DNA from 3 places in the Pseudomonas savastanoi genome. Region 1 is predicted to be linked to each of the others. Evidence: predicted binding sites of a transcription regulator. Region 1 holds the regulator's gene; each other region holds the start of a gene.

Region 1 (10,562 bases):
GTCTGCAGGTCGGCGGTGACCACATCCAGGTTGGAAACCGCTTTGGACATGGCTTCATCGCCGCTGTTGAGACCCAGACGCACCAGGCGGTTACGTACCAGCACCAGTTCGCCGACCATGTTCATGATCTCGTCCAGTCGGGCGGTATCCACACGAACCGTGGTTTCGGCTTCAGTCGCAACCGGCTTTTCACCGGTGGGCGCTGGAGCACGTGCAGGCGCTGGAGCAGGCTTGGCGGGCTCAGCCTTCGCAGCAGGTGCAGGCGCCGCAGCGGGCTTGGCAGCCGGTGGCGGAGCAGCAGCTACGGCGGCTGCCGGAGCAGGTGCCTTGGCAACGACCGCATCAGGCTCGAACTTGCCTTTGCCATGCAGTTCGTCGAGCAGATTTTCGAATTCGTGATCGGTAATTTCGTCCGATGCCGCTGCAGCAGAAGGTGCCTTGGCAGCAACGGCCGCAGGTGCAGCAGCCGCCTGAGCGGCTATGGCGCCGTCAAACGAGCCTTTGCCATGCAGTTGATCAAGCAAGGCTTCGAATTCGTCGTCGGTGATTTCATCGCCGGCAGGCGCTGCACCACTGCTCTGTGCCGCAGGCGCAGGGGCTGGAGCGGCTACAGCATCGGCCGCAAACTTGCCCTTGCCATGCAACTGATCAAGCAGGGATTCAAATTCCTGATCGGTAATTTCATCGCCAGCTGGCGCGACCGCAGGTGCCGAAGCCGGTGCCGCTGATGGTGCCGCAGACACCGGACTGGCGCCGTGCAGCGAATCGAGCAGCTGCTCGAATTCATCATCGGTGATGTCATCGCCGGCCGCTTGCTCGGCAACCGCAGCCGGAGCGGCGGCTTCAACCACCGGCTCGGGCTCAGGCTCGGGCGCTGCGACTTCGTCGGCAGATTGTGGCTCGGCCAATCGCGACAGCGCAGCCAGCAGTTCTGGCGTCGCCGCAGTTACGTCAGTCCGTTCACGTACCTGACCGAACATGCTGTTGACGGTGTCCAGAGCTTCCAGGACCACATCCATCAGTTCGGAATCAACGCGACGTTCACCCTTGCGAAGGATGTCGAACACGTTTTCGGCGATGTGGCAGCACTCCACCAGCTCATGGAGCTGGAGGAAGCCGGCGCCCCCTTTTACAGTGTGAAAACCGCGAAAAATTGCATTGAGCAGATCAGCATCATCCGGTCGGCTTTCCAGCTCGACCAATTGCTCTGACAACTGCTCCAGAATTTCGCCGGCCTCTACCAGAAAATCCTGAAGGATTTCTTCATCGGCGCCGAAGCTCATGGGGTGCTCCCTAAAATTAACCGTCAACAGATCTTAGAAGCCGAGGCTCGATAGCAGATCGTCTACATCATCCTGTCCGGATACGACGTCTTCACGTTTATCGGCATGAATCTGCGGACCTTCACCCTTGGCGAGATGTTTTTTAGGATCTTTTTCAGCAAGGATGGATTCTTCGTCATGTTCGATGCCTGCGAAGCGATCGACATGGCTGGCCATGAGCACCAGTTTGAGCAGATTGCTCTCGACTTCCGTAACCAGTTGCGTCACGCGCTTGATAACCTGCCCCGTAAGGTCCTGGTAATCCTGGGCAAGCAGAATATCGTTGAGATGCCCGGAAACCCTATCGGCCTCCTGCTCGGTACGCGTCAGAAAACCATCTACCCGCTTGGCCAGCTCACGAAATTCTTCAGCACCGATTTCGCGGCGCATGAAACGACCCCAGTCGTCACTCAATGCCTTGGCATCGGAGCTCAGACCGCTCATGAGCGGTGTGCTTTCCTCGACCAGGTCCATAGTACGGTTGGCCGCATTCTCGGTCAGCCTCACCACATACGACAGGCGTTCGGTTGCGTCGGTGATCTGCGACACTTCCTCGGCTTGAGGCATGTGCGGATCAATATGAAAGTTGACGATTGCACTGTGCAGCTCACGAGTCAGCTTGCCCACTTCCTGATAAAGGCCGCGGTCGCGTGTCTGGTTGAGTTCATGGATCAGCTGCACAGCGTCACCGAAGCGGCCCTTTTCAAGGCTGGTGACGAGTTCCTGCGCGTGTCTCTTTAAGGTCGACTCAAAGTCGGCCATCGAATCATTGTTATCCATAGCGCCCTCGCGGCATGCATCAGCTATTGACGCGTTCAAAGATCTTTTCGATCTTCTCTTTAAGCGCTTGAGCCGTGAATGGCTTGACTACATAACCGTTCACCCCGGCCTGGGCAGCTTCAATGATCTGCTCACGCTTCGCTTCGGCAGTAACCATCAGTACAGGAAGGCTCTTGAGACGCTCGTCCGCACGGACCTGACGCAACAAGTCGATACCGGTCATGCCAGGCATGTTCCAGTCCGTCACCAGAAAGTCAAAGGCACCGCTCTGCAGCATCGGCAATGCGGTCAGACCGTCATCCGCTTCAGATGTGTTGGTAAACCCCAGATCACGCAAAAGGTTCTTGATGATCCGCCGCATCGTTGAGAAGTCATCAACGATGAGGATTTTCATGTTCTTGTCCAATTCGACCTCCAAGCAGTCTTTAACGCGTTCAGCACCTGAACACGCTGTTCACTCAATACTGGCACAGCACACCCCCAGCTATACGAAACGACGACGGGCTTGGCACAACGACAGTCAAGACTGCGACTAAAGCCCATCGAGACATTGCCCGACAGGCCCTTGCCTCGTCCATCCTGCTACCACGTAACGCTTTGCACAGCCGGCATGCAGACAGCGCACGACAAACGTCGCGCACTGCCGTCAACGCGCTCGCCACTCCCCCAAACGCCCCCGCAAACGAGCTGCGCACTGGCTGTGTAACTGACTGACCCGCGATTCGCTGACCCCAAGAACCTCTCCGATTTCCTTGAGGTTCAGCTCTTCGTCGTAGTACAGCGCCAACACCAGACGCTCACGCTCTGGCAAATTGGCAATTGCATCGGCCAACGCTGCCTGGAAGCGCTCGTCTTCCAGGTCGCGCGACGGCTCAAGCGAACCGCTTGCGCCATCCTCATGCAGCCCTTCGTGATCGCCGTCCTGAAGCAGGTCGTCGAAACTGAAGAGGCGGCTGCCCAAGGTGTCATTCAAAATCCCGTAATAATCATCAAGACTCAACTGGAGTTCGGCCGCAACCTCGTGATCTTTAGCGTCACGGCCGGTTTTAGCTTCAATTGCACGAATTGCGTCACTGACCATGCGGGTATTGCGGTGCACCGAGCGTGGTGCCCAGTCGCCCTTGCGCACTTCATCCAGCATCGCACCACGAATGCGAATGCCGGCGTAGGTCTCGAAACTCGCACCTTTGGTTGAATCATATTTGGTGGAGACTTCAAGCAGACCGATCATGCCGGCCTGGATCAGATCCTCGACCTGCACGCTGGCCGGCAAGCGCGCCAGCAGATGATAAGCGATACGCTTGACCAATGGCGCATAACGCTCGATCAACTCGTATTGCGAATTACGGGAAGCCTTGCTGTACATCTGGTAGCCGCTCGCAGTCATTGCACAGGCCCTGCACTGGTCTGGTGAACGAGTCGCTCAACGAAGAACTCGAGATGACCCCGCGGATTGGCTGGCAACGGCCAGGTATCAACCTTCTGGGCAATGGCCTTGAACGCCAGCGCACATTTGGATCGCGGGAATGCTTCGTAAACGGCGCGCTGTTTCTGTACGGCCTTGCGCACGCACTCGTCGTACGGCACGGCACCTACATACTGCAGCGCAACATCAAGAAAACGGTCAGTCACTTTGGTGAGTTTGGCGAACAGATTGCGCCCTTCCTGCGGGCTCTGCGCCATGTTGGCCAGCACCCGGAAGCGGTTCATGCCGTAGTCGCGGTTGAGCAGTTTGATCAGGGCGTAAGCATCGGTAATCGACGTGGGCTCGTCGCATACCACCAGCAACACTTCCTGAGCGGCGCGCACGAAGCTGACCACCGATTCGCCGATACCGGCAGCCGTGTCGATCACCAGCACATCAAGGTTGTCGCCAATCTCGCTGAACGCCTGGATCAGACCCGCATGCTGGGCCGGGGACAGATGCACCATGCTCTGGGTGCCAGAGGCGGCAGGCACGATACGTACCCCGCCCGGCCCCTGCAACAGAACGTCGCGCAACTCGCAACGGCCCTCTATCACATCGGCAAGCGTACGTTTAGGCGTCAGCCCAAGCAGAACGTCGACATTGGCCAGACCCAGATCGGCGTCCAGCAGCATGACGCGACGGCCAAGCTCGGCAAGGGCCAGTGAAAGATTCACTGACACGTTAGTCTTACCGACGCCACCTTTGCCACCGGTCACCGCGATAACCTGTACGGGATGCATGCTGCCCATGTTATTTCTTTACCTTGTCTTGCGTAGACCGAAACCACATCGAGGGCTGCACGTTCGCAAATGAACACCGCATGGCAGACCGTTGACGCAGGGACATTCCAATAATATCCATCACTTAACCCACTCTCTTGCCAGGGGTGTGATAGAGGTCAGCAAACATATCAGCCATTGCTTCCTCGCTCGGCTCATCCTGCATCTGCACACTCACCGCACGGCTCACCAGTTGATGACGACGCGGGGTGTGCAGGTCGTCAGGAATACGGGGTCCGTCCGTGAGGTAGGCCACAGGTAATTCATGACTGATCGCCAGGCTCAGGACTTCGCCGAGGCTGGCTGTTTCATCAAGCTTGGTCAGAATGCATCCGGCCAGGCCACAACGTTTGTAACTGTGATAGGCAGCGGTCAGCACCTGCTTCTGGCTGGTGGTCGCCAGTACCAGGTAGTTACGCGACTTGATGCCACGCCCTGCCAGGCTTTCCAGCTGCATGCGCAGCGCAGGATCGCTGGCTTGCAGCCCGGCGGTGTCGATCAGCACCACGCGCTTGCGCAGCAGCGGCTCCAGCGCCTGAACCAGCGACTGGCCAGGATCGACATGGGTGACCGGCACGTTGAGGATGCGCCCAAGGGTCTTGAGCTGCTCCTGTGCGCCGATGCGGAAACTGTCCATGCTCACCAGAGCGATATTCTGCGGACCGTACTTCAACACGTAACGTGCCGCCAGTTTGGCCAGCGTGGTGGTCTTGCCCATACCGGCAGGCCCGACCATGGCGATGACACCACCCTCTTCGAGCGGCTCGATGTCCGGCACGGCAATCATGCGCGCCAAATGGGCCAGCAGCATGCGCCAGGCCTGACGAGGCTCGTCAATCTCCGGGATCATCGACAGCAGATCGCGCGACAGCGGGCCGGACAAACCGACACGTTGCAGACGGCGCCACAGATTGGCCTGCTGCGGACGGCTGCCCTGCAACTGGTTCCAGGCCAGGGAGCCAAGCTGGACTTCCAGCAGCTCGCGCAGGCCGTTCAATTCGGAGCGCATCGAATCATAGGCGCGCTGACCAACAGCAGGCTCTGCGGGCGCAGGCGGCGTGTAAGCGAATGGGCGTGGCGGCTCTTCGAGCGTCGGCTCGATGTGCGTATCGACAGCGCTGACCGGTTTGCCGGAAAACAGCTGAAGATTGATCGACGCGTCGCTGTCGCTGCGGTTGTTCAATTCGGCCTGAGCGGAGACGATGCGCGACTGGGTCTTGCGCAGCTCGTCTTCGAGCTCCATGTTCGGCACACGCGGTGCCAGGGCGGACAGCTTGTAATCCAGAGCGGCAGTCAGCTCTACGCCACCGGCAATGCGCCGGTTACCGATGATGGCCGCCTCGGCGCCCAGCTCATCGCGAACCAGTTTCATGGCTTGACGCATATCGGCGGCGAAAAATCGCTTAACTTGCATGACTCACTACCTCAGCCGTTCGGCCCGACAGTCGCTACGATGGTTACTTGCTTGTTGTCCGGAATTTCCTGATACGCCAGAACATGCATGTTCGGTACAGCCAATCGTCCAAATCGTGACAGCATCGCCCGGACAGGCCCTGCTACCAGAAGAATTACCGGCAACCCTTGCATCTCCTGACGCTGGGCGGCCTCAATCAACGAACGCTGGAGCTTCTCAGCCATGCTTGGCTCAAGAAGAACGCCTTCTTCCTGACCCTGACCAGCCTTCTGCAAACTATTGAGCAATATCTGTTCCAACCTTGGCTCCAGAGTGATAACAGGCAGCTCCGGCTCAACACCTACAATGCTTTGGACGATTGCGCGGCTCAGACCTACCCGCACGGCAGCCACCAAAGCGGCGGTATCTTGACTCTTGCCGGCGTTGTTGGCGATAGCTTCTGCAATGCTACGAATATCACGCACAGGTACATGCTCAGCCAGAAGCGCTTGCAGCACGTTGAGCAGCGAGGACAGGGACAGCACACCAGGGACCAGCTCTTCAGCCAGTTTGGGCGAGCTTTTGGCCAGCAATTGCATCAACTGCTGGACTTCTTCGTGGCCAATCAGCTCATGAGAGTGTTTGTAGAGAATCTGGTTCAAGTGGGTTGCCACTACAGTACTGGCGTCCACCACGGTATAACCCAGCGACTGCGCCTGGCTGCGTTGGCTGATTTCGATCCACACGGCCTCCAGACCAAACGCCGGGTCTCTGGCGGTGATGCCGTTCAGGGTGCCGAACACTTGACCGGGGTTGATCGCCAGCTCGCGATCCGGATAAATCTCGGCCTCGGCCAGGATCACGCCCATCAGCGTCAGACGGTAGGCGCTGGGTGCCAGATCAAGGTTGTCACGGATGTGCACGGTCGGCATCAGGAAGCCCAGCTCCTGCGAAAGCTTCTTGCGCACGCCCTTGATACGCGCCAGCAGTTGACCACCCTGATTGCGGTCCACCAGCGGAATCAGGCGATAACCCACTTCCAGGCCGATGATGTCGATAGGGGTGACGTCATCCCAACCCAGCTCCTTGGCGTCCTGAACACGGGTCGGCGAAGGCAGCAGGTCCTGTTGGCGTTGCACTTCGGCCAGCGCCTCGACTTTCACCTGGTTCTCTTTCTTCCAGAGCAGATACGCACCACCCGCAGCCACCAGGCCGAGGCTGATGAAGGAGAAGTGCGGCATGCCCGGCACCAGCCCCATCACGATCATGATCGCAGCGGACACTGCCAGTGCCTTGGGCGAGGCGAACATCTGACGATTGATCAGCTTGCCCATCTCTTCCGAACCGGAAGCGCGGGTCACCATGATCGCTGCGGCAGTGGACAGAAGCAGTGATGGCAATTGCGCCACCAAACCGTCACCGATGGTCAGCAGGGTATAAACGCGGCCTGCATCAGCGAACGTCATGTTGTGTTGCAGAATACCGACCAGCATGCCGCCGATCAGGTTGATGAACAGAATCAGCAAACCGGCAATTGCATCGCCGCGCACGAATTTGCTGGCACCGTCCATGGAACCGTAGAACTCGGCTTCCTGAGCGACTTCAGCACGGCGACGCTTGGCTTCTGGCTGGTCGATGAGACCGGCGTTGAGGTCGGCGTCGATTGCCATCTGTTTGCCTGGCATCGCGTCGAGGGTGAAACGCGCGCTGACCTCGGAAATACGGCCGGCACCTTTGGTGATTACTACGAAGTTGATGATCATCAGAATCGCGAACACCACGATACCGACAACATAGTTACCACCGATCACCACCTCACCGAAGGCCTGAATCACCTTGCCCGCAGCCGCGTGACCGTCCTGACCGTGAAGCATGACCACTCGCGTGGAAGCAACGTTCAGTGCCAGACGCAACAGCGTGGCGACCAGCAGAATGGTTGGAAACACCGAGAAGTCCAGCGGCCGCAGAGCGTAAACACACACCAGCAACACGACGATGGACAGTGCAATGTTGAACGTGAAGAACACGTCCAGCAGGAACGGCGGCATAGGCAACATCATCATTGCCATCATGACCAGCAACAACAGCGGAACGCCCAGCTGACCACGGCCCAGGCCCGTGATATTGCTGCGTGCGCTACTGAATATCTGAGAACGATCCACTGATTGTTTACCTGCGCACTAGATCAAAACATTGACGCCGATGGCGACCTGTATCGACCCTGTTGCAAAAAGCTGTCCAACTTTTACAAAGCCAGTGCTGGTAAGGCTTTAGAGGCAGAATTAACGTGAAACCGGCATACCTTGCGCAGTCAGAAAATCTTCAAGAGTGGACGCAGAGCGTCCAGAACGGCATGCGACGCGGAGCGTCGCACGATAGTGAGATGATCGTTCCTCACGCTCAGAGCGCCCGGAACGGCATGCAATGCGGAGCGTCGCACGATAGTTGAGATGATCGTTCCTCACGCTCCAGCGTGGGAATGCCGTGGGTGACGCTCTGCGTCACAAATCTGCGCCGCACCACACGCCCAAGAGCGGACGCAGAGCTTCAGGAACCGCATACCCATGCGGAGCGCGGGCGCGAGGGTGGTCTGCTGGCGACGAAGCAAAGGGCTACGCATCGCGCTGCAGGTCGGGCGGGATCTTGATGTCGCCCAGTGGATCCGGGCGCTTGCCTTGACCGGCACGGAACTGGCGGATCTGGTAGACGTAGGCCAGCACCTGGGCCACAGCCAGGTAGAGCCCGGCAGGAATTTCCTGGTCCAGCTCGGTGCTGTAGTAGATGGAACGGGCCAACGCCGCAGATTCCAGAATCAGTATCTGGTTATGCGCGCCGATTTCGCGAATCTTCAGCGCTACCAGATCAGTGCCCTTGGCCAGCAACATCGGCGCCCCGCCCTGCTCGGGATCGTATTTCAAGGCTACGGCAAAGTGCGTCGGGTTGGTAATGATGACATCCGCTTCCGGAATCGACGCCATCATCCGCCGCTGGGACATTTCGCGCTGCAACTGGCGAATACGCTGTTTAACCTCGGGGCTGCCCTCGCTGTTCTTGTGCTCGTCGCGCACTTCCTGCTTGGTCATCAGCAGCTTCTTGTGCGCTTCATACAGCACAAAGGGTACGTCGGCAGCAGCGATAAATATCAGGCCACAGGCCATCCAGAAGCTGCTCCAGCCGACCACCATCAGGCTGTGGATCATCGCCTGTTCCAATGGCTCATGAGCGATAGCCACCAGATCATTGCGCTCCTTGCTCAAGACCACCAGCGCAACGGCAAGGATGATCAGAAACTTGCCGAAGGATTTGAGCAGCTCAACCAGCGCGTGCGGTGAAAACATGCGCTTGAGCCCTGCCGCCGGGTTCATCCGGCTGAATTTGGGCATCAGCGATTTGGTTGCGAACAACCAGCCGCCAAGCATGATCGGCCCCACCAGCGCCGCCACCAGCATGGCGATCAGAAACGGCAACATCACGACCAGTGCGTGCAGGCCGGAGCTGAGCAACGCTTTGCCCATGTATGACTGATCCATGAGGGTTTCGCGGCTGATCGTAAAATTGTCGCGCATCAGCTCGGACATCATCTGCGCGATGCCTGAGCCGAACATCAGCAACCCGCCCGCCCCCATCAGCATGACCACCAGCGTGGTCAGTTCCTTGGAGCGCGCAATCTGCCCATCCGCTCTGGAGTCCTTGACCTTTTTTTCCGTGGGGTCTTCTGTCTTGTCCTGGCCATTCTCGTTTTCTGCCATCTCAACGAGCCCTCACCATGTCGCGCAACGATTGCAGTGCCTGACTGGCAATCGGCTGATACTGATTGAGAATATCGCCCATGCTCATCCACAGAATGACCATGCCCAGCACAAGGGTCAGCGGGAAACCGATCGAGAAGATGTTGAGTTGCGGCGCTGCACGGGTCATGACGCCAAAAGCGATGTTGATGATCAGCAATGCAGTGATAGCAGGTAACACCAGCCTGAGCCCTGAACTCAACGCCCAGCCTAGCCCGTTCGCCAGCTCCCAGAAATTATTGACCAGCAGACCGCCACCCACCGGCATCGTGGTGAAGCTTTCGACAAGCACCTCCAACACCACAAGATGGCCGTTCATGGACAGGAACAGCAGCGTGACCAACATGGTAAAAAACTGGCCGATAACAGCCGAAGATACGCCGTTGGTAGGGTCGACCATCGAGGCAAAGCCCATGCCCATCTGCGTCGAGATGATCTGCCCGGCGATCACGAAGATATGGAAAAACATCTGCAGGGACAGCCCCATGCCGGCGCCGATGATGATCTGCTCGCCGATCAGCAACAGCCCACTGAGGTCAAGCGCCTGAACCGGCGGCATGGCTGGCAGCGCTGGCGCGACCACCACAGTGATGGCAAATGCGAGGTAAAGGCGCACACGCCGGGGAACCAGCGTGGTGCCGATCACCGGCATGGTCATCAGCAGCGCGACGATACGAAACATCGGCAGCATGAAGCTCGCTACCCAGGTACTGATCTGGATATCGGTCAGCGCAAGCATCGGCTGCATGCGGCGCTAGCCGATCAGCGTCGGAATACTGGTGTACAACGACAGCATGTATTCCATGAATATTTTCAGCAGCCAGGGGCCGATGACAATCAGGGTCACGAGCATGACCAACAGGCGCGGCAGGAAGCTCAGGGTCTGTTCGTTGATCTGCGTGGCCGCCTGAAACATCGCCACCAGCAGACCGCACAACAGGCTCGGCACCACAAGAATCGCGACCAGCACGGTGGTCAGCCACAGCGCCTCACGAAACAGATCGACAGCTACTTCCGGCGTCATCGGGCAGA
Region 2 (10,562 bases), 2.9 Mb from region 1:
GCCAGGGCGTCCAGCGCTGGAGCAGATAGCCGCGCACTTCGGTAAAGGCGTGTTGCAGGCCAGCGGCGAGCTGGATCGTGGCGCGCTGCGCAAGGTGATCTTTGAAAACCCGGAGCAGCGACGCTGGCTGGAAGCACTGCTGCATCCGATGATCAATCAGGAAATCGTCAGCCATCTGGCCAGGGCCAAATCGCCGTATGCCATTCTGGTTTCGCCGCTGCTGATCGAATCCGGACAATACCGCATGGTGCAGCGCCTGCTGGTCATCGATGTGCCACAGCAGGTGCAAATAGAACGCACCATGCTGCGCGACAGTTCCAGCCAGGAGCAGGTCGAAGCCATTCTAAAGGTGCAGATCCAGCGCGAAGACCGTTTGCGTCATGCCGACGATGTGCTGGTCAATGACCGCGATCACGCCTGGCTGAACAGCGAAGTCGAGCGGCTGCACCATTTTTACCTTACTTTGCGTGGAGGCCAATCATGAGCCAACCAATGACCGTCCAATGCCCAACCTGCGATGCCCCGGTGGAATGGAGCGCCGCCAGCCCGAGCCGCCCGTTTTGCTCAGAGCGCTGCAAACTGATCGACCTGGGAGCCTGGGCTTCTGAAGAGCATGCGATTCCGGTGAGCCCGGATGCCGAGGATGAGTTGTTCTCGGGTGATCTGGAGGTTCCGCACCGGGGGCATTGATAGTCCTCAATGCGCAGGCAACTCTGCTTCTGTCCAACGGGTGTCGAAGTCACCGGGGCGGCGATCCGCATTACTCACGAAGGCTGCCTCACAGTCGCCTGACTCCAAGCGGCTGTGGTCAACCTCTCAAGGGTATATTCACCTGACGCTCATTTTCCTGAGCCCATAAACCGCAATCAGAAAATCTCGTGCAGACCAAACCCAGCCTCCCAGCAAAAGACAGGGAACCAGTATGGAAAAGAATTGATGAAAGTCAGAAAATGGCCTCTTGGCAACCCCCACTCCAACAATCGCCAGAATAAAAAGACAGAAAAACAAATAACCGAGCGTTCTAAAAAACAAATAAACGACGTTTGAAAATCTCATACTGCCTACCCACACCACACCCTTTGGCGAGAAAAGTGCCATCCAACAAGCGTGGCATACTGTCGACCAACCAAAGCAAGTAAACTGATAGGTCGATATTCGAACTCCCGCGTCAAGATAAATCCAGGCATACGTGGCATCCATCACCTCAACGGCAGCTGTTAAATGACCGGTAAAATAATAGAGACCTATACCGCCCAACACATAAACCGCCAAACCCAAAATAAACACTGCCAGGTTCCTGCTTTAGGATAATTTCACCTTCACCACCCCCGCCCTTTTTCAGACCAGGATGACGCGCTTTCCAAATCGTCAATAAGCTGTGCAAAATTCTTATTTCAGATAGTTATCAACAGCAACGCTCTTGTTTCTACAAGTCTCGTGCGACAGTTTGTCTCCATCCACAGCCTTTCCGGAATCCATCTCCTGCGCAACCTTATCTATCGCATCTTTATAGACTTCGCTGTCAGGGTTTATGCTAGACGCGCACTTCATCAAGGCATAGCTAATCACTGGATTTCTCAAAACACCCAGACCTTTCTCATAAAGCAGGCTAAGGTTCGCGAAAGCGACGTCGTCATCCTGTCCTGCCGCTTTCCAGTACCAGTCCATAGCTTTCGAGTAATCCTGGGGAACACCATAGCCATATTTGTACATGTTGCCTAACTCGTTTTCCGCAAAGGCAATGCGCTCCGCAGAGAGCGCACGAAAATACAGCAGCGCTTCTGCATAGTTACGCTCAACACCACGCCCCTCTTTTAACATGAGCGCAAGTTGATACTGCGCACGAGGCATACTTTGAGCCGCAGCCAATCGATACCACTTTGCAGCTGTGGCGTTATCAACAGCACCGCCACGGCCTGATTCAAAAAGACTTGCCAGATCAGCCTGCGCAACGGCAAGCCCTTGAGTAGCTGAGAGCCTAAGCCAATAACGAGCCTCTTTGTAGTCCGTCGCTGTCCCTTTGCCAACGCTATAAAAATATCCAATCTTGTACTGCGCAGGGGCATAGCCAGTTGAAGCGCTGCGCCGGTACCAAGCAAGGGCGCTCTCATAGTTCTGATCTACACCTTTGCCATACTCATAGGCTTGGCCCAGCGCCAGTTGACCGATAGGGTCGTTTCCCTCAGCAGATTTCTCATACCATTTAAATGCCTCATGCTCATCTTTCTCGACACCCGTTCCTTCCGCGAGGCTTTTAGCAAGGTTTCGTTGCGCCAGGAGATCGCCTTTCTCGGCTGCCAATTTAAGAAAGCGAAAACCTCTGACCGCATCACGGCCGACACCACGACCTTCGATATACCCCACGCCCAGAATATTCAACGCCTCGGCATCACCACTGTCAGCGGCACGCTGTATGAAGCCAACCGCTGACGCTTCATCTTTTTCTACGCCTCTTCCTTCGCCAAGCATAAGTGCGTATCGGGACTGTGCAGCAGGTAAACCTTGCTCCGCAGCGACCTTATAAAGGTCAGCAGCCTTTGATAGATTTACAGCTGTGCCAATACCGTTTTCATAAAAAAAACCTAACCTGTACTGAGCCAGCACCAGCCGCTGTTGTGCGGCGGCAGAGATATTCTCAAAGGCCTTTAGCGTATCTTTGGATACACCTTTCCCCTCCTCATACTGCAACCCGATGTAGTACTCGGCCTCAGCATTGCCCTTGGCAGCCTCCTTCTGGAAGAGAGAAAATGCTTGCTCATACAGTCCTTGACTGTACGCATCCTGGCCTTTTTGCATTGATGCCAATGCGCCCTCTGAAAGACAAAAAAATAAAAGCCCGGCGAAGAGTGCATTAGCTTTCAATATCCAATTCCTGAATGCATATTCTGAGTACCATTTGACTGGCTTTTCATGCCTTCGGCGCCGTACAGAAAAGCTTTAGGCGGCTGACTGATCAGCTGCCCGTCGCGCAACTGTAACCACAGCCCTTTATCGTCATCGCCTGCGTACTGCGGCACAACGCGCACCTCTCGATGAAGGATGAGGCGATAGCGGTAATCGCGCATTTAGGGAATGGCGAACACCGTGTGGCGTGATCCCAGAAAGCCCTTTGGCTTATCCTGAAGAGCCTCGATAAAAGCAGCGCCTGCGGGCATTTTTTCGCAAGCGATCAAAAAATGAATTGCCAGTCTACACCCCTGCATTCACTCTTCCAGTCATGGCAACTTGAACGCTAAGCTTGGCCCTATGGATGACTCAGACTACCTACGCCTGTTGACGATCCAGGCCGAACAAGCCAACGCCTTTCTTTCCAATGCGCGGAAGTGGGAGCGTGAGCGTTGGGTTTGTCAGCGCCTGTTGCAGGGGCTGAACATTGCGCATCGCAATGAGGACTTCACGCCGGCCACTCAGGAGCCGCCGGATGTGCTGTTTCGTGACGGGCGTTTCGAGGTGTTTTTTGTGCTCGATGAGGGCCGTCGTCTCAATGACGAGTGGCGTGAGGAGCTGGCGCGACGACGTAGCGCTTTCTCGTTGAGCCAGCTGGTACGTCGGGAAGCGAAGCCCAAACGGATTCCCGCCTCTGAACTGCTGCACCGACTCGCCCCTACCCTGCGCAAGAAATCCACCAATTATCGCGAACGCGGCATTGACCTGGGCGGACTGGATATCATCGCCTTCGCCAGCCTCAAGCGCGAGGTGCTGGACCTCAACAGTCATTTTCCGCCACCGACCGAGTACCTGCGTCAGGGCTGGCGTTCGTTGTCGCTGGTGGGGCCGACCTTTGCTCGGGTATTGTTCGCGCATCCGGGCGCTCCGGACTTTTTGCGTACCAACCTGGGGCGCAGTGTCGTTTTCGATGTTGGAATCAGTTTATGAGCCCCTTGCAGGAACTGCTGGCCGATGTGCCTCAACAAGGCCGTGTGCGCTGGATTGGTGTGCGTCCGGAGTCGCGGGTCGAGATGATCGAACTGGACGCGGTGGAAGCGCGGCGCGAAGCGGGGCTGACCGGCGATCATTCGCGACCTGGCCCGCGCAATGCACGGCAGGTGACGTTGATCCAGTGGGAGCATCTGGCGGTGGTCGGTTCGTTGCTAAACCGCTTTGCGGATAACCCCATCGTGCCGCAGGATTTGCGGCGCAATCTGGTGATCAGCGGCATTAATCTGTTCAGCCTGAAAAACCGACGCTTTCGCATCGGCCAGGCGATTTTTGAAACCACTGGCTGGTGCCAGCCTTGTGCGCGTCTGGAGCAGCGCCTTGGTCGCGGAACCTTTCAGGCGGTGCGTGGGCATGGCGGAATCACTGCGCGAGTGTTACAAAGCGGCATCATCCGCCTGGACGATGTGTTGCAGGTAGAGCCGCTGGAAATCACTGATCCCTGGCCCCCTGCCCGTCAGCACGCTTGAGACAACGCATAAATTGAGCCGCCACCTGAACCCGGAACCGCAAAGGTGTGTCGAAGAGTACCTTCAGGCAAACCGGCATCCAGTCGAGCGCAGGCCGCTCCTGATCCCGGTGTTGCCGTGATAAACCCGTTTATTGAGCCTTCTGACGCTATGAGCTGCCTTGCGCTCGCGAAGATCAGGCTCCCCGCGAATTCCTTAAACCTTCCGAGTAATCCTTATGACGCATCGTATTGTTATCGTTGGCGGCGGCGCTGGCGGTCTGGAGCTGGCGACCAGCCTGGGTAAAACCCTGGGCAAGAAAGGCACGGCCAGTGTCACGCTGGTCGACGCCAACCTGACGCATATCTGGAAACCGCTGTTGCACGAGGTAGCGGCCGGTTCGCTCAACTCGTATGAGGACGAGCTGAACTACGTGGCCCAGGCCAAGTGGAACCACTTTCAGTTCCAGCTCGGGCGTATGACCGGGCTGGACCGCGCCAGTCGCCAGATTCACCTGGCCGAAACGCTGGATGAAAACGGTGCCGAACTGGTTCCGGCACGCAGTCTGGGCTATGACTCGCTGGTCATCGCCGTGGGCAGCACCACCAATGATTTCGGCACCACGGGCGCTGCGGAACATTGCCTGTTTCTCGACAGCCGCAAGCAGGCCGAGCGTTTCCATCAGCAACTGCTCAACCACTATCTGCGTGCTCACGCAGGTCAGGCTGACAGCGCGCAGGAAATTACTGTTGCCATCGTTGGCGCAGGTGCTACTGGTGTTGAACTGGCGGCAGAACTGCACAACGCGGCGCACGAGTTGGCCGCTTACGGACTGGGCCAGATCAAGCCGGAAAACCTGCGCATTACCGTGATCGAAGCCGGGCCTCGGGTGCTGCCTGCATTACCAGAGCGTATCGGCGCGCCGGTACACAAGACACTGGAAAAACTTGGCGTGACGGTGCTGACCAATGCCGCTGTGAGTGAAGTGACCGCCAATGGCTTGATCACGGCCAGCGGGCAGGTCATTCCGGCCAGCTTGAAAGTCTGGGCGGCGGGTATTCGGGCTCCGGCGTTTCTGCATGAACTGGATGGGCTGGAGAGCAACCGGATCAATCAGTTGCAAGTGCTACCGACGCTGCAAACCACCCGCGACGAAAATATTTTCGCCTTCGGTGACTGCGCCGCCTGCCCGCAAAAAGGCACCGACCGCAACGTCCCGCCACGCGCTCAGGCTGCTCATCAGCAGGCGTCGTTGCTGGCCAAATCGCTGCGCCTGCGGATCGAAGGCAAGACCTTGCCGGAGTACACCTACAAGGACTACGGCTCACTGATCTCGCTGTCGAGCTTTTCGGCAGTCGGCAATCTGATGGGTAACCTGATGGGCAGCGTGATGCTTGAAGGCTGGCTGGCGCGGATGTTCTATGTGTCGCTGTATCGCATGCACCAGATGGCGCTGTACGGCACCTTCCGCACCCTGATGCTGATGCTGGGCAGCAAGATCGGCAAAGGCACCGAACCACGGATGAAGCTGCACTAAGGCCCGCCAGTCGAGAGACATGCGGGAGAACACCATCGTGCCCATGCTCCGCGTGGGCATGCCCTTCTGGACACTCTGCGTCCTCCTTGAATTGACCTGTGCAGCGCAGACCGCAAGAACACTATCGTGCCCATGCTCCGCGTGGGCATGCCCTTCTGGACGCTCTGCGTCCTCCTTGAATTGACCTGTGCAGCGCAGGCCGCAAGAACACCATCGTACCCATGCTCCGCGTGGGCATGCCGCTCTAGACGATCTGCGTCCTCTCTTGAGTGAATCTCACTCTGCACTGACTTGCAGTGCCCTGAATACCCGCTATTTTTAATCTGACCGGGCTCTGCGCGATGCGATCGGACGGAAGGCGCTCGTACAGGTATCAAGTTCGTCTGCACCGCGCAGATAACCATTGAGTCGTGTACAACGCTGCACTGTTCAGGGATCGAACCTATGATGTCGAATCATTCCAGCAGTACTCCTGCGCAAAGTCGTCCGCATTTCATCTGGTTTTCTCTGATTCCCGTCATACCTGCCGTTGCCTGGATCCTCACGCAATCCGGTACGAGTACGACCAATCTGCTTGCTTGTGCGGCCCTGCTCGCTATCGGTCTCGGTGCCTGTGCATTGGCTGCCCGCACCCAGCAGAACGACGTGCGTCGCGCTGTTGCCCAAGCGCTGGACCATCACCAGGCACATAACGCTCAAACCAGCGCCATGGCCTCCCATGCACAGCTCAATGAAGTCTTTCTCGGTGCCATGCCGATCTGGGCCAAACAGGTCGAAAGTTCGCGCCAGCAGACCGAAACCGCCATTGTCGAGCTGAGCAGCCGCTTTATGGGAATTTCCGAACGCTTGCAGGAAACCGTGCAGGCCTCGCAGCACGCTGCCGGTGAGCTGGACGGTCAGAATGCCGATGGCGCTCTGAAAGTCCTGTCCCAGAGCGACAGCGAGCTGAGCCAGGTGATTGACTCCCTTAAAGCCACTCAGGCCAGCCGCGACCAAACGCTCTCCCAGGTTCGCAGCCTGACCGCCTACACAGGCGAGTTGCGCACCATGGCCGCGGACGTCGCAGCCATTGCCGCACAGACCAACCTGCTGGCCCTTAACGCCGCGATTGAAGCGGCCCGCGCAGGCGAAGCTGGCCGTGGTTTTGCCGTGGTAGCTGACGCGGTGCGCAGCCTGTCGAGCAAGTCCAGCGAAACCGGTCAGCAGATGTCGGCCAAGGTCGACATCATCAATAACGCCATCACGCAACTGGTGCAGGCCGCCTCCAGCGGTGCTGATCAGGACAGCCATTCGGTGGCCGCTTCCGAGCAAAGCATCCAGAACGTCCTGGAGCGTTTCCAGAGCATTACCGGTCGCCTGGCCGAATCCGCCGACCTACTCAAGCAGGAGAGCTTCGGTATTCGCGACGAAATGACCGAAGTCCTTGTAAACCTGCAGTTTCAGGACCGGGTCAGCCAGATTCTCGCTCACGTACGCGACAACATCGACTCTTTGCACGCGCATCTGTTGCAGGCCAGCCAGTCTCCCGATGAGGCCGTTGCCATCGACGCCCGGCAATGGCTGGCGCGCATGGAGTCCACCTACGCGACCGACGAACAACGCCACACTCACCGCGGCGAATCGGCAGCACAGCAGGATTCGCAGGAAATCACGTTTTTCTAGGAGTAGATCATGGCTAAGAGTGTATTGGTGGTCGACGATTCAAGCAGTGTCCGGCAGGTTGTCGGCATCGCGCTGAAAAGTGCCGGATACGACGTTATCGAGGCCTGCGATGGCAAAGATGCACTGGGCAAGCTGACCGGGCAGAAAGTGCACCTGATCATCAGCGACGTGAACATGCCGAACATGGATGGCATCACGTTCGTCAAGGAAGTGAAGAAGCTGGCCAGTTACAAGTTCACGCCGATCATCATGCTGACCACCGAGTCTCAGGAATCGAAAAAGGCAGAAGGTCAGGCGGCAGGTGCCAAGGCGTGGGTCGTCAAACCGTTCCAGCCAGCGCAAATGCTCGCAGCGGTTTCCAAGCTGATCCTGCCCTGAGATCAAGGGCCATGGAGGCCAGCATGCCAACCCCAGACGACAATCAGGCTGACGCCACCCGCGTGCAGATCGACGGCGAGCTGACGATCTACACCGTGACCGAACTCGCCGCCCGTTTGCTGCCACAGATCACTGGTGCGGCGCGAGTGGAAGTCGACTTGTCGCAAGTTACCGAGATGGACGGTGCCGGCCTGCAATTGCTGGCAGTCATCCAGCGCGAAGCCGGCAAGACTGGGACCTCGCTGCGCATGACTGGGCAAAGCAAGGCAGTCACCGAAACCTTCGAGTTATGTAATCCCGGTGTCGTGCTGTAGCGCGTCCATTTGCATTATTGCCGAGTGATCGATCAAGGAAGTCATCGTGAGTATTAATCTCGATCAGGCACAGCAGACGTTCATCGTTGAAGCGCGTGAGCTTTTGCAGGCCATGGAGGAATCCCTCCTGCAACTCGAAAGCGAACCGGGCGATCAGGACGCGATTGGCGCAGTGTTCCGCGCAGCGCACACCATCAAGGGTTCGGCCGGGCTATTCGGGCTGACGCCTATCGTCAGCTTCACCCACATCGTTGAAGACGTGCTCGACCGCCTGCGTGAAGGCAGCGTGTCGGTGGACGCCGGGCTGATCGCAGTGCTGCTCAAGTCCGGCGATCACATGCTTGAGTTGATCGACGTAGTGGCCAGCCGTGGCGAGCCATTGCAGCCGCCCGCTCTGGAACGCGAAGCGGCGCTGCGTCAGGCGTTACAGGTCTATCAGGCACCGGGCAATGCCCAGCCTGCTGACGAGGCGCGAGCGCCGAGTGTGATCGATGAACAGCCTGCCGAAGTGCTATGGCATATCTCGCTGCGTTTTGGCGTGGATGTGTTTCGCAACGGCATGGACCCGCTGTCGTTCCTGCGTTACCTCAATACTCTGGGGCAAATGGTTCAGGTCACCACCGTCACCGACAGCATCCCGGCGCTGGAAGCGTGGGACCCGGAATCCTGCCACCTGGGCTTCGAGATCGATTTTCGCTCGTCTGCCGGGCATGCCGCGATCAACGAAGTGTTCGACTTCGTGCGGGAAGACTGCGCTGTTGAAATCACCCCGGTGAACGAGACGCCAGACCACGTCGAGCCTACCGGCACCGAACTGGTCTCGCAAACCGAACACAGCCCAGCGGTTGCCAGCGGCGAACTGCTGGGCGACCAGCGTGCCGTGCCGCGTGCTCCTGCTGCGGCAACAGCTGTAGAACGCCCTTCTTCGTCCAGCGAGCAGAAAAACAAGGACGGCCGTTATGTGCGCGTCAATGCCGACAAGCTTGATGAGCTGATCAACCTGGTCGGCGAACTGGTCATTGCCAGCGCCGGAGCCAGCCTGCTGGCACGTTCGTGCGACAACGACCCGCTTCAGGAAGCCAGCTCGACCGTGTCAGGGCTGGTCGAGCAAATTCTGGATGGCGCGCTGCACCTGCGCATGATTCCCATCGGCGACACTTTCAATCGTTTCCGCCGCGTAGTACGCGATGTCAGCCAAGAGCTGGGCAAGGACATCGACCTGATTATCAACGGTGCGGAAACCGAACTGGACAAGACCGTTGTCGAGAAGATCGGCGACCCGCTTATGCACCTGCTGCGCAATTCCATGGACCACGGCATCGAAAGCGCCGAAGCACGGCGCGCGGCAGGCAAACCGGCAAAAGGTCATTTGAGCCTTAATGCGTACCACGACTCCGGCAGCATCGTCATTGAAATTGCCGACGACGGTGCGGGGCTCAACCGCGAGCGGATCCTCGACAAGGCTCAGCAGCGCGGGCTGGTGGCAGCGGGTGCGAGCCTCACCGATCAGGAGATCTACAACCTGATCTTCGAGCCCGGCTTTTCTACCGCCGAGGCCGTCACCAACCTGTCAGGGCGTGGCGTCGGCATGGATGTGGTGAAACGCAATATCACCTTGCTGCGCGGCACTGTGGACCTGGACAGCCACCCCGGTCAGGGCACCATCGTGCGCATTCGCCTTCCGCTGACGCTGGCGATCATCAATGGTTTTCTGGTCGGTATCGATCAGTCGACTTACGTCATCCCGCTGGACATGGTTCAGGAATGCATCGAGCTGGACGAACAGAATCGTCACCTGACCCGCGACAGCGGCTACCTCGACCTGCGTGGCGAAGTGTTGCCGCTGGTCTACCTGCGTGATCACTTCAATCATGAAGGCCCGGCTGCTCGACGCCAGAACGTGGTGGTGGTGCGCTACGCCGAACACAAGGCCGGGTTGGTGGTAGATGACCTGCTCGGCGAGTTCCAGACCGTTATCAAACCGCTGGGCAAGCTGTTCGGCGCACTGCGCGGCATCAGCGGCTCGACGATTCTGGGCAGCGGTGCGGTGGCGTTGATTCTCGACATACCGGCCTTGCTCAACCAGATCGTCCAAATGGAAGCCCGCTCGACCCAGGCGCCTCAAGCTCTATTGCCCACTTCTCGCTGATGGATTTGCAATTCCCAAGGAGTTACTTCAATGAAATGGTTTTACGATCTGAAGATTTCCACCAAGCTGATTACCTCGTTCCTGGTGGTTCTGGCGTTGACCGCGGCCATGGGAGTCTTTGCCATTATCCAGCTGGG
Region 3 (10,562 bases), 2.2 Mb from region 1:
AACCGTTGGCGACCATCGACCCCGCGACCCCGGATGACAGCACGTGGGTGGTCGAAACTGGCAGCCCGTACATGTCCGCCGCGCCGATGGTGAACATCGCCACGACTTCTGCCGACGCGCCTTGTGCGTAGGTCATGTGCGTCTTGCCTATGCGCTCACCTACGGTCACGACGATGCGCTTCCAGCCGACCATCGTGCCCAGCCCCAGAGCAATAGCGACCACAATCTTGACCCAGGTCGGAATAAAACGCGTCGCGCTGTCGATCTGCCCTTTGAACGCATCGAGCTTGGTCTGCGTATCGGCGTCGAAATTGCCTACCTTGTTCTTATCCATCACCCGGATGGTTTCCGAGGTCAGGTACATGTCGTTTCGAACGTTGGTCACCGCTTCCGCAGGCACCTTCGAGAGCGAGCCGTAGCTGGCGACCTGATTGCCGATCTTGCCGGTCATGACCGCCAGCGCAGGGATCAGGTCGGGACCTGCCTGTTTGCTGACCAGATAATCCGACAGGGTCTGGCGCGAGTCAGCCGGGGCAGGCAGGGGAACACTGCGCATCAGTGCCTGTTGGGTGACCTCTGCCACCGCGCCGAACTGAGTGGCCTGATCGGCCGGCATAGTGCGGTTGAGCGCATAGGCCATCGGCAGCGTACCGACCAGAATCAGCATGATCAGCCCCATGCCTTTCTGCCCGTCGTTGGAGCCATGAGCAAATGATACGCCGGTGCAGGTCACGATCAGCATGGCGCGAATCCACAGCGGTGGCGGCGCATTGCCTTCTGGTGCCTTGTACAGCGCGCGGTTCTTGATGAACATGCGCATGGCCAGCAACAGCAAGGCGGCACAGCCGAAACCCACCAGCGGCGACAGCAACAGCGAGTAGCCTATTTTGGTCGCCTGAGACCAGTCCACGCCACTGGTGCCGTCTCGTCCGTGCATCAGGGCGTTGGCGATACCGACCCCGATGATCGAGCCGATCAGCGTGTGTGACGAGGACGCCGGCAGACCCAGCCACCAGGTGCCGAGGTTCCAGATGATCGCCGCGATCAACAGCGCGAAGATCATCGCAAAGCCTGCCGATGAGCCGGTTTGCAGAATCAGTTCCACTGGCAGCAGCGCGATGATGCCGAACGCCACCGCACCACTGGAGAGCATCACGCCGAGAAAGTTGAAGAACCCTGACCAGACCACCGCAAAGCCGGGTGGCAGGGAATGGGTATAGATCACGGTGGCGACCGCGTTGGCGGTGTCATGGAAACCGTTGACGAATTCGAACCCCAGTGCAATCAGCAACGCCACGCCCAGCAGCACGAACGGGGTCCAGGTGGTGACCACCGTGCCCATGTCGTCGACATCCTGCTTGAGGCTGTAGCCAGTGAAAAGCAGGCCGGCGATGAGTATCGCGAAGAAGATGACCATGGTCAGTCGACCCGGTTTGCGCCCGAAGTGAGTTGCCGACAGGCCCGCCCGGCCCGTCGCATCGGGAGAAAGTGCGTTTATAGCCATGTTCGCAATCCTGATTGAAAGAATATTGACATGGTCATTGCAAAATGTGACAGAGATGCGACATGCGAGTAATCAGTGGCCTTTTGCGCCAGATTTCTGACAACCGGCAGGCCGGGTCAATAATCGCCACGCTTGCGAAACGCCCAGCGTCCCGCGACCAGCGTAAACGTCGCGACCAGTGCCACCAGAATCCAGAAGCCTTCAGGGTCGGACGCCAGTGGCACACCCCCCACGTTCATGCCGAAAAAGCCCGCGACAATGTTGATCGGCAATGCCAGAACCGTTACCACGGTCAGGGTAAACAGGGTTCTGCTGCTCTGTTCGTTGAGGTTGGCGGCAATCTCTTCCTGCAACAGTTTGATGCGCTCGCCCAGTGCCGTGAGGTCGTTGATCACCAGCGAGGACTCTTCGATGGACTGACGTAGCGCCTGGACATCCTGCTCGCGCAGCCATTGCGGAGGCTTGTGCAACAACCGCATCAACGAACCCGGTTCCAGCGCCAGCAGACGTTGTAGCCGCACCAGCACCCGGCGCATGGCGCCGAGTTCGGAGCGATTGTTGCTCAGTCGCTGCGAAAGCAACTGGTCCTCAATGCGGTCGACGTTGACGCTGGTCTTGCGCAGAAACTGGGTCAGCACTTCGCCCTGATCGCTCAGCAGGTGCGCGAGCAGTTCCAGCGGTGAATCAAACTGTTCGCCGCGTTTGACCGCCGAGCGCAACTTGTCTACCGAACGCAGTGGCTGCAGCCGGGCGGTGATCAGCAAGCGCTGGCGGGCGCAGACCCACAAGGTCGAGATGTCGGTCGAGAGCCTGTTGAAATCGAACACCACATCGTTGACTACTGCCAGCAACGTGGCGTCGACGTGCTCGATTCGGGTAGAACGCGAACCCTCGTGCAGGGCCTCGAAAAACTCTTCCGGAAGGTCCAGATGGGTTTTCATCCAGCGCTCGCAGGCTGCGTGCGACAGGTTCAGGTGCAGCCAGATGAAGTCGTTCTCTTCGGGAGGGTTTTGCAGGTAATCCAGCGCGGCGGCCGAACCGATCTCCTGGCCACTTTCAGCGTGGCGAAAACGGAAGCCGTAGAGCAGACCGAAAAGGTCGGAGTCCTGATGGTGGTGAGCAATACTGTGGTTCATGGCTGTCCACGTGCGGCCTGGCCCGGGCAGGGAGGCGAAGGCCGCATGATGACAAGGCGTTATTTCATATTTGTGACAGCTTGTTGCCGGGTGTGTCATCTGTCACATGAAGAGACGGCCGCATTGGCGGCCGTTCAGTCAATCGACAGCTGCTACTGCATCGACACCGGTCAGACCATTGCCAGCGGTACTTTGCGAGTCGGCGCTGGCCAGGCCAGATCAATGTCGGCCAGGTCGCGCTCGGTGAGGCGAATCTGCTCGGCAGCGATATTCAGACGGATATGCTCCGGGTTGGTCGCCTTGGGAATGGCGATCATGTTGTCCTGACGCAGCACCCACGCCAGGGAAATCTGCGCCGGTGTTGCTTCATGGCGTTTGGCGATTTCGTGCAGGGCAGGGTGGTAAAGCAGATCGCCGGCCTGGCCAATCGGGCAGTACGCCATCATCGGTAAGTGGCGGTCTGCGCTCCACAGCATCAGGTCGAACTCGATGCCGCGTTGTTCCGGGTTGTACAACACCTGGTTGGTCGCGCAACGCGGGTTGTTCAGCTCGATCATGTCCGGGACATCAAAGTTGGAAACGCCCCAGGCGCCGATTTTTCCGGATTCCTGCAGGCGTTCGAAGGCTTCGACGGTTTCGGTCAGTGGGTACTGACCCGGCCAGTGCAGCAGATAAAGGTCGATGTAGTCGGTGTTCATCCGGCGCAGGCTTGCTTCGCATGCAGCCGGGATGCCGCTACGGCTGGCATTGTGCGGATAGACCTTGCTGACCACGAATACCTTGTCGCGTTGCCCGGCGATGGCTTGCCCGACGATCTCTTCGGCAGCGCCGTCGGCGTACATCTCGGCGGTGTCAATCAGGGTCAGGCCCTGTTCGATACCCAGGCAAAGGCCAGCAATTTCTGCCGAGCGCAGGTGCCCTTTTTCACCCATGTGCCAGGTGCCCTGACCCAGCACTGGTACAGTTCTGCCTGCCAATTCCAGTGTGCGCATGTGACCCCCTGCAATAAATAAGCAGCTAAATGAGCGATTGATTAAGCAGGTGTCAGGCAACAAGAGGCGCACTAGGTTCCGTGCACCCCATCGCAATGCAGATTTAAACCCGGAACTGCTTCAGCAGCCCGTTCAGTTCTTCGCTCAAGTCGCGCAGGTGCAGGCTGGCCGAAGTCGATTGTTCAGCGGCCAGTGCGGTGCTTTGGGACAGTTGCGCGGCCTGGGTCACGTTCTGGTTGATGTCGTCCACCACATGCGTCTGCTGCAGAGTCGCGCTGGCAATGGAGGTGTTCAGGCTGTTGAGGTTGCGTAGTGCCTGACTGATGGACGTCAGGCTCTGGCCTGCCTGATTGGCCTGCTCGATGGTCAGTTGCGAGGAACGGCTGCTGTCGCCGATTACCTTGACTGCCGCGTCGGAATGCTTTTGCAGGCGTTCGATCATGGCCTGGATTTCTGCGGTCGACTTCTGGGTGCGCTGGGCCAGCAGACGTACCTCGTCAGCCACCACGGCAAAGCCACGACCCTGTTCACCTGCGCGTGCCGCTTCGATGGCGGCGTTCAGTGCCAGCAGGTTGGTCTGCTCGGCAATCGAACTGATGACTTCCAGTACGCTGCCGATCTGCGTGCTCTCGCCGGCCAGACTCTGCATTACTTCAACGGCCTGACCGATGGTGGCGGACAGGTGCCCGATCTGGCGCAGGCTGTTATCGATGTTGACCTGACCCTGCTGTGCCTGTGACTCGGCATCACGCATTTCGTTGGCGGCATGCTCGGCGTTCTTGGCCACGTCCTGTACGCCATAGGTCACTTCGTTGACCGCGGTGGCAACCAGGTCCATTTGTTGGGACTGCTGCTCGCTGCGTTTCTGCGCCTGCTCGGCATTGCTGCCCAGATCCGTCGAGGCCTGGCCCAGCGCCACGGCCGAATTCTGCAACTGGCCGACGACATTGCGCAGCTTGGCGACAAAGGCGTTGAAGTGCACGCCCAGCTCGGTGATTTCATCCTTGCCGTGGGTTTCCAGCGTGCGGGTCAGGTCACTTTCGCCACTGGCGATGTTGGCCATTGCACCGACCGCCGCTCTCAGCGGCCGCACGATACTGCGCACAATCATGACCAGTAGCAGGACCATGACCAGCACGATGCCGGCGATGAACATCCCGGCGTTCCACAGCTGTGTCTTGAACTCTGCCGCTACGTCATCGACGTATACGCCCGACCCCAGAATCCAGCCCCAGGGCTGAAAAAGCTGCACGTAAGAAGTTTTTTTCACCGGCTCGCTGGCACCGGGCTTGGGCCAGCGGTAATTCACCATCCCGGCACCCTGGGCTTTGACCAGCGTGACCATTTCGTTGAACACCGCAAAGCCGTCCGGGTCCTTGATGGTCGATATGTCCTGGCCTTCAAGTTTGGGGTTGGTGGGGTGCATGATCATCACCGGGCGCAGGTCATTGATCCAGAAGTAGTCGCTCTGGCTGTAACGCAGGCTCTTTATCTCTTTCAAGGCCTGCTGTTGCGCAGCCTCGCGTGTCATGCCGCCTGCAGCTTCAAGCCCCTGATAAAACGAGAGGATGCCGCTGGCAGTCTGCACCACATGCATGGTTTTCTCGGCCTTGGCCTGATACAGGTCGTTATGCAGCTGCCTGAGCAGCGTCGCCGACAGGACGAAGAGCATCAGCACTGAAACGACAAGAATCAGCCACAGACGGCGACTGATGGACAAACTGCGCATACTCATGATTGGCATCCCATGCATTATTTTTTTTCTTCTGATGACTCCGATCCGCGCAACGCGCGATTCAGAGCTTTTTAAGCATCTCGGCGCATCCTGACCAAACATGAGCGGCCGGTCACACTTTTTAACGGCGTACATCGCTATGGCGAAAGGCTTACAGCAACAGACGCGATTGGCTCTATCGACGGACCCTCAGTGAATGTAGGATCCAATTCAACAGCTGCAGCGAAGGAACGCCGCAGCGATCAGGGAAGATCGACCATTGCCAGGAGGCTACTGACAGGATGTCGGAATGGTCATGTTGCAAAACCACCCGCTTCGGCGGGTTTTTTGCGTCTGCAGGAAAGCAGGGTGGGGTTCAGCAATCCGGCTCGCAACCCTTGAGCACCAGCCTGAGAATGGTCCGGGTCGCGGCCTCGTAATCGGCGTCTTCCAGTTTCGCCTTGCCGGTGACGGTTGCGATCTGCCAGTCGAAATCTGCGTAGGTCTGGGTCGCGGCCCAGATGGTGAACATCAGGTGATGGGGGTCGAGCGGGGCGATCTGCCCGCTGTCGATCCAGGCCTGAATGCATTCGATATTGTGCCGCGCCTGCCCATTGAGCTGTTCGATCTGCTCTGACGTAAGGTGCGGGGCACCGTGCATGATCTCGCTGGCGAACACTTTCGAGGCAAAGGGCAGGTCACGGGAAATCTGGATCTTCGAGCGGATATAGCTGCTCAGTACATCGGCCGGTACACCTTGAGGATTGAACGGCGTCGACGCTTGCAGGATGGGCTCGATGATGCTTTCCAGCACCTCGCGATAGAGGTTTTCCTTGGATTTGAAGTAGTAATAGACGTTGGGTTTGGGAACACCGGCCTTGGCCGCGATATCGCTGGTCTTGCTGGCGGCGAAGCCCTTGTCGGCGAATTCCTCGCTGGCAGCGCGCAGGATGAGTTCTTTGTTGCGCTCGCGGATACTGCTCATGACCCGGTTATTCCCTTGCCTGCATGGCGGTCGCGCATGTTAGCACCGGGTTTGCGCAGCGCTCAATGTCGAAGGCCCGAAGCACGATTGCAACGAGCCGGTTGCATCAGGCACTCATCAATTCCTGGACTCGGGCAGCCAGAGCATCAATCGCAAACGGCTTGGTCAATACCCGCATGCCGGGTCCGAGTTGCTCGTCACCAATGGCTGCGTTTTCTGCATAACCGGTGATGAACAGGGTTTTCAGATGCGGACGTACTTCGCGTCCGGCGTCGGCCATTTGTCGCCCGTTCATGCCACCGGGCAATCCTACGTCGGTGATGAGCAGATCGATATGCACGTCCGAGCGCAGCAGTTTGAGGCCGGCCAGGCTGTCGGCCGCCTCGATCAGGGTATAACCCAGATCGCCGAGCGCATCGGTAAGCAACATGCGTACCGTCGGTTCGTCGTCCACGATCAGAATGGTCTCTCCAGACTGGGTGACTTCGAACGGCGCCTGGTGCACATCGCTCTCGTCTCTGGTCGCCTTACCGTCGTAACGCGGCAGATAAAGGGATATCGATGTTCCCTTGCCCACCTGCGACTGAATGCGCACCCGGCCGCCGGACTGGTTGGCGAACCCGTAAATCATCGACAGACCAAGACCGGTGCCCTGACCAATGGGCTTGGTGGTGAAGAAGGGGTCGAATGCCTTGGCGATGACATCGGGCGTCATGCCTGTGCCGGTGTCGGTCACGCACAGCGACAGATAGTGACCCTCAGGCATATCGTGACCCTGCGCCACCTCACCCTCTATCCACTGGTTGCTGGCCTCGATCGTGATGCGGCCGCCGTCCGGCATCGCGTCGCGGGCGTTGATACACAGATTCAGCAGCGCGTTCTCCAGCTGGCTTGCATCGACCAGCGTTGCCCATAGCCCCATGGCCCCGATGGTTTCGACCACGATGCTGGGGCCGACCGTACGCTGGATCAGGTCCGTCATGCCTTTCATCAGCCTGTTAACGTCGGTCGGCTGCGGGTCCAGCGTCTGACGTCGAGAGAAGGCCAGCAGCCTGTGGGTCAAGGCCGCTGCGCGCTTGGCGGCGCCCTGTGCGGTGACGATGTATTTGTCTACATCGTTCCAGCGCCCTTGCGCAATACGGGTACTCATCAGTTCCAGAGCACCGGAAATGCCTGCCAGCAGGTTGTTGAAATCATGGGCGAGACCGCCAGTCAGTTGCCCGACAGCTTCCATTTTCTGCGACTGACGCAGCTTTTCTTCAGCCTGCATCAGTTCCGCAGTGCGTGCTGCCACGCGCTGTTCAAGCGTGTCGTTGAGCGAGCGCAGGGCTGCAGTGGCCCGGTCGCGCTCGGCCGCCACAGCACGTCGTTCATCGACGTTGATGAGCACGCCCGGGAAGCTCAGTGGAGTGCCGTCATCGGCACGGTCGACGCGGCCGTTCGCCTCGATCCAGTAGTAGAGGCCGTCGGCACGGCGGACCCGATACTGGTGGGCATAAACACGCCCACTGGTGATGACCGCGTTGATCGCATCGATCAAGCCTTGCTTGTCTTCGGGATGAACAGTGGCAATGACCTGTTCCAGACTCAAACCATCGAAGCCCAGAGCGGGGTCAAGACCAAACGCCTTGGCGAAGGCTTCGTCGACGGTAAAGCGGTCGGCCGTCAAGTCCCAATGCCAGGTACCGATAATCGCACCCGCGGCGAGGGCGAGCTGAACGCGGTCGACGTTCGCGCGTGCGACGGCTTCGCTGGTGCGCAATCGCTCCTCGGCGTTGCGTCTTTCCGTCACGTCACTGAAGATGACTGCAATCTGTCGATCAGCCGGTTCACCGACACGCACCGCTCTGACTTCAAACCAGCGCTCGAACGCCTTGGCGTAATTCTCGAAATTGGCAGGTTCGCCGGTTTTGGCGACATGGCCATAAGCCTCAAACCAGAAACGCTCCAGGTCTGGAGCAAACTCGGTCACCCACTTGCCACGCAAATCGACACCGGCCTGACGTTCAAAGGCAGGATTGACCTCGATGAACCGGTAGTCTACCGGGCTGTCGTCTGCATCGAACTTGACCTGAATGATGGCGAACGCTGCTTCGATGGTCTCCAGCATGGCTCTGGAGCGCTCTTCGCTCTGGCGCAGCGCGTTTTCTGCCTGTTGCATCTGTGACATGTCGAGCATCGCGCCGATCATGCGTACGGCTTTGCCCTCGTTGTTGCGTATCACATGACCACGGTCCAGAACATTGGCATAAGTACCATCGAATCGGCGAAAACGGTATTCATCGGTCCAGGCAGTGCCGCTGCCGTCAATCAATGCATGGATAGAGTGGTAAATGCGTGTCTGGTCATCGGGATGGATCTGGGCTATCCACCAGTTACCGGAGGTGTCCAGTGTCGCCAGGGGGTGGCCGTATGCCTGTTCCAGTGCGTCATTCCAGAGCACGTGGTTGGCGGTAAAATCCCAATCCCATATTGCGTCATTGGTAGCCTTGGCGGCCAACCGGTAACGTTCCTGGGCTTCTTCGGTTGCGCGTGCCACCAGATGCTCCCGGGTGCGGTCGCGCAGGATCTTGACGAAGCCAAGGTGAGTATTTTCCTCGTCATACAGCGGCATCATTTCGCCAGACGCCCAGAACAGCTGACCATCCTTGCGCAGGTGCCAGCGTTCGTCCGACGCTCGGCCGACGCTCAGAGCGAGTTGCATTTCATGTTCGATCCGGCCGCAGGCGCGGTCCTCCGGCGTGAAGAAACACTCCGCATCCTGCCCGACCATTTGTGCAGCGGACCAGCCTAACACCTGTTCTGCACCCGGATTCCAGTCGGTAATGATGCCGTCTGGATCCGTGAGGATCATGGCAAAGTCCAGCGCGCTGTCAAAAGCCGCACGCTTGCGCGCCTCCCGGCTGGGCAGTGCTGCTGCGCCGTTTTCCGGCCCGGCGTCGATACCGGCTTCTTCAAGTGCTGCGCGCAGGTGCACGACCTGTGCTTCCAGCTCTTCTCTTGTCAGGTATTTCAGAGCGCCTCCGGCTCACACGTTAATTGTCTGCATGGTCGGGCAGCTGCCCGTGGCTGCTTTTCGCACTGCAATCTCACTGTCGAGGTCGACGCTTGCGAGTGCCCCTAGCGTCCGGGTGTCAGGTGCCGTACTTTGGGTATGTCTCTCTATGGCTATCGACATACAGTCGGGCTTCGGTATGCATCGGCATGCGTGCGGGTTTCTTTAAAGGGCGTCAATATCGGTGCCCAGGCCTTTTTTCCGGGTTTCTTCCGGTCGCATGCTACGATTTATCCTTTCGTTGTGCGAACAGTGCCCTTCGTATGTCCGTGAATTCAAACAGTTCTGATACACCCGCCACAGTCAAGCAACCTGCGGTGAAGCGACGTCTTCCCAAAGGGGAGGTGCGCAAGGCAGAGATCATTCAGGCAGCCATGACCATCTTCGCCCGGGATGGCTATGCGGGGGCCTCGTTGTCTAACATTGCCAAGGTTGCAGGTCTCTCTCAGGTCGGATTGCTGCATCATTTCCCGACCAAGCTGGTGTTGTTGCAAGCTGTTCTTGAACATCGGGATCAGTACGTTGCTGCCAGGTTGCATGACGCCGGGCAAGTCGCTTCGCTGGAGGGGTTCATGGCCTTTCTGAAGCAGGTCATGAGTTTCAGCATCGAAGACGCCTCCGTCAGCCAGGCGCTGATGATCATCAACACTGAAAGTCTATCGGTCACGCACCCTGCACACCGCTGGTTCAGTGAGCGTTTCCAGATTGTGCACAGTCATCTTCAGACGCATCTGAATGTGCTGGCTCAGGCAGGTGAAATTCGCCAGGACGTTGATGTCAGGCAAATCAGCCTCGAGATAGCTGCGATGATGGATGGCATGCAGATTCAGTGGCTTCGATCGCCAGCAGACGTGCAGATAGACAGCGCATTTGCCAGGTTTCTCGAACGACTGGCGCAGGAACTGGCAGGGCGATGATCAACGATCAATCGCATGAGAGTAATCGGTGGTCGCATCGACCACCGATTACCGCTACTCAGGGATACTGTCGCTCAGAATGGCTGTTGCTTAGTAGGCCTGCTCTGCCTTGACTTGTACTGCCTTGCGCAGGGGGACTGGAAGGGGGTTTGAATCTCGTGTGGTCAGTTGCTCCGGATAAAGCGCTACTACCGTGCGGTCGAGTGCCAGGTTTTCCGAGTCCTTGCCCACCAGGACCTTGAACTTGCCAGGGTCGACG

The links. The regulator FliA, encoded in region 1, starts transcription of late flagellar genes. The targets are predictions, from matches to a motif close to CTAAAGTTTNNNNNNNNNNNGCCGNTAA.
Region 2: a site for FliA is predicted at 6,295-6,322, ahead of KP808_RS03830 (methyl-accepting chemotaxis protein). Genes of this name have one in related genera too.
Region 3: a site for FliA is predicted at 5,445-5,472, ahead of KP808_RS08070 (methyl-accepting chemotaxis protein). Genes of this name have one in related genera too.

The regions. Positions count from the first base shown of each region.
Region 1 is NZ_CP076652.1:3,964,130-3,974,691, forward strand. Features, by position in the region: gene KP808_RS16685 (chemotaxis protein CheA) at 1-1,283, opposite strand, end outside; gene KP808_RS16690 (protein phosphatase CheZ) at 1,317-2,102, opposite strand; gene KP808_RS16695 (chemotaxis response regulator CheY) at 2,122-2,496, opposite strand; gene fliA (RNA polymerase sigma factor FliA) at 2,749-3,489, opposite strand; gene fleN (flagellar synthesis regulator FleN) at 3,486-4,319, opposite strand; gene flhF (flagellar biosynthesis protein FlhF) at 4,435-5,763, opposite strand; gene flhA (flagellar biosynthesis protein FlhA) at 5,775-7,904, opposite strand; gene flhB (flagellar biosynthesis protein FlhB) at 8,355-9,491, opposite strand; gene fliR (flagellar biosynthetic protein FliR) at 9,493-10,278, opposite strand; gene KP808_RS16730 (flagellar biosynthetic protein FliQ) at 10,285-10,554, opposite strand.
Region 2 is NZ_CP076652.1:874,555-885,116, reverse strand. Features, by position in the region: gene coaE (dephospho-CoA kinase) at 1-484, shown strand, start outside; gene yacG (DNA gyrase inhibitor YacG) at 481-690, shown strand; gene KP808_RS03865 (hypothetical protein) at 829-1,287, opposite strand; gene KP808_RS03860 (tetratricopeptide repeat protein) at 1,390-2,862, opposite strand; partial or broken gene KP808_RS03855 (hypothetical protein) at 2,859-3,173, opposite strand; gene KP808_RS03850 (DUF1780 domain-containing protein) at 3,247-3,876, shown strand; gene KP808_RS03845 (MOSC domain-containing protein) at 3,873-4,406, shown strand; gene KP808_RS03840 (DUF3094 family protein) at 4,420-4,527, shown strand; gene KP808_RS03835 (NAD(P)/FAD-dependent oxidoreductase) at 4,624-5,922, shown strand; gene KP808_RS03830 (methyl-accepting chemotaxis protein) at 6,367-7,584, shown strand; gene KP808_RS03825 (response regulator) at 7,594-7,962, shown strand; gene KP808_RS03820 (STAS domain-containing protein) at 7,986-8,276, shown strand; gene KP808_RS03815 (chemotaxis protein CheA) at 8,323-10,425, shown strand; gene KP808_RS03810 (methyl-accepting chemotaxis protein) at 10,456-10,562, shown strand, end outside.
Region 3 is NZ_CP076652.1:1,810,363-1,820,924, forward strand. Features, by position in the region: gene KP808_RS08055 (inorganic phosphate transporter) at 1-1,504, opposite strand, end outside; gene KP808_RS08060 (transporter) at 1,621-2,640, opposite strand; gene KP808_RS08065 (aldo/keto reductase) at 2,811-3,632, opposite strand; gene KP808_RS08070 (methyl-accepting chemotaxis protein) at 3,736-5,367, opposite strand; gene KP808_RS08075 (TetR/AcrR family transcriptional regulator) at 5,723-6,331, opposite strand; gene KP808_RS08080 (PAS domain-containing hybrid sensor histidine kinase/response regulator) at 6,438-9,308, opposite strand; gene KP808_RS08085 (TetR/AcrR family transcriptional regulator) at 9,650-10,303, shown strand; gene KP808_RS08090 (beta-glucosidase) at 10,394-10,562, opposite strand, start outside.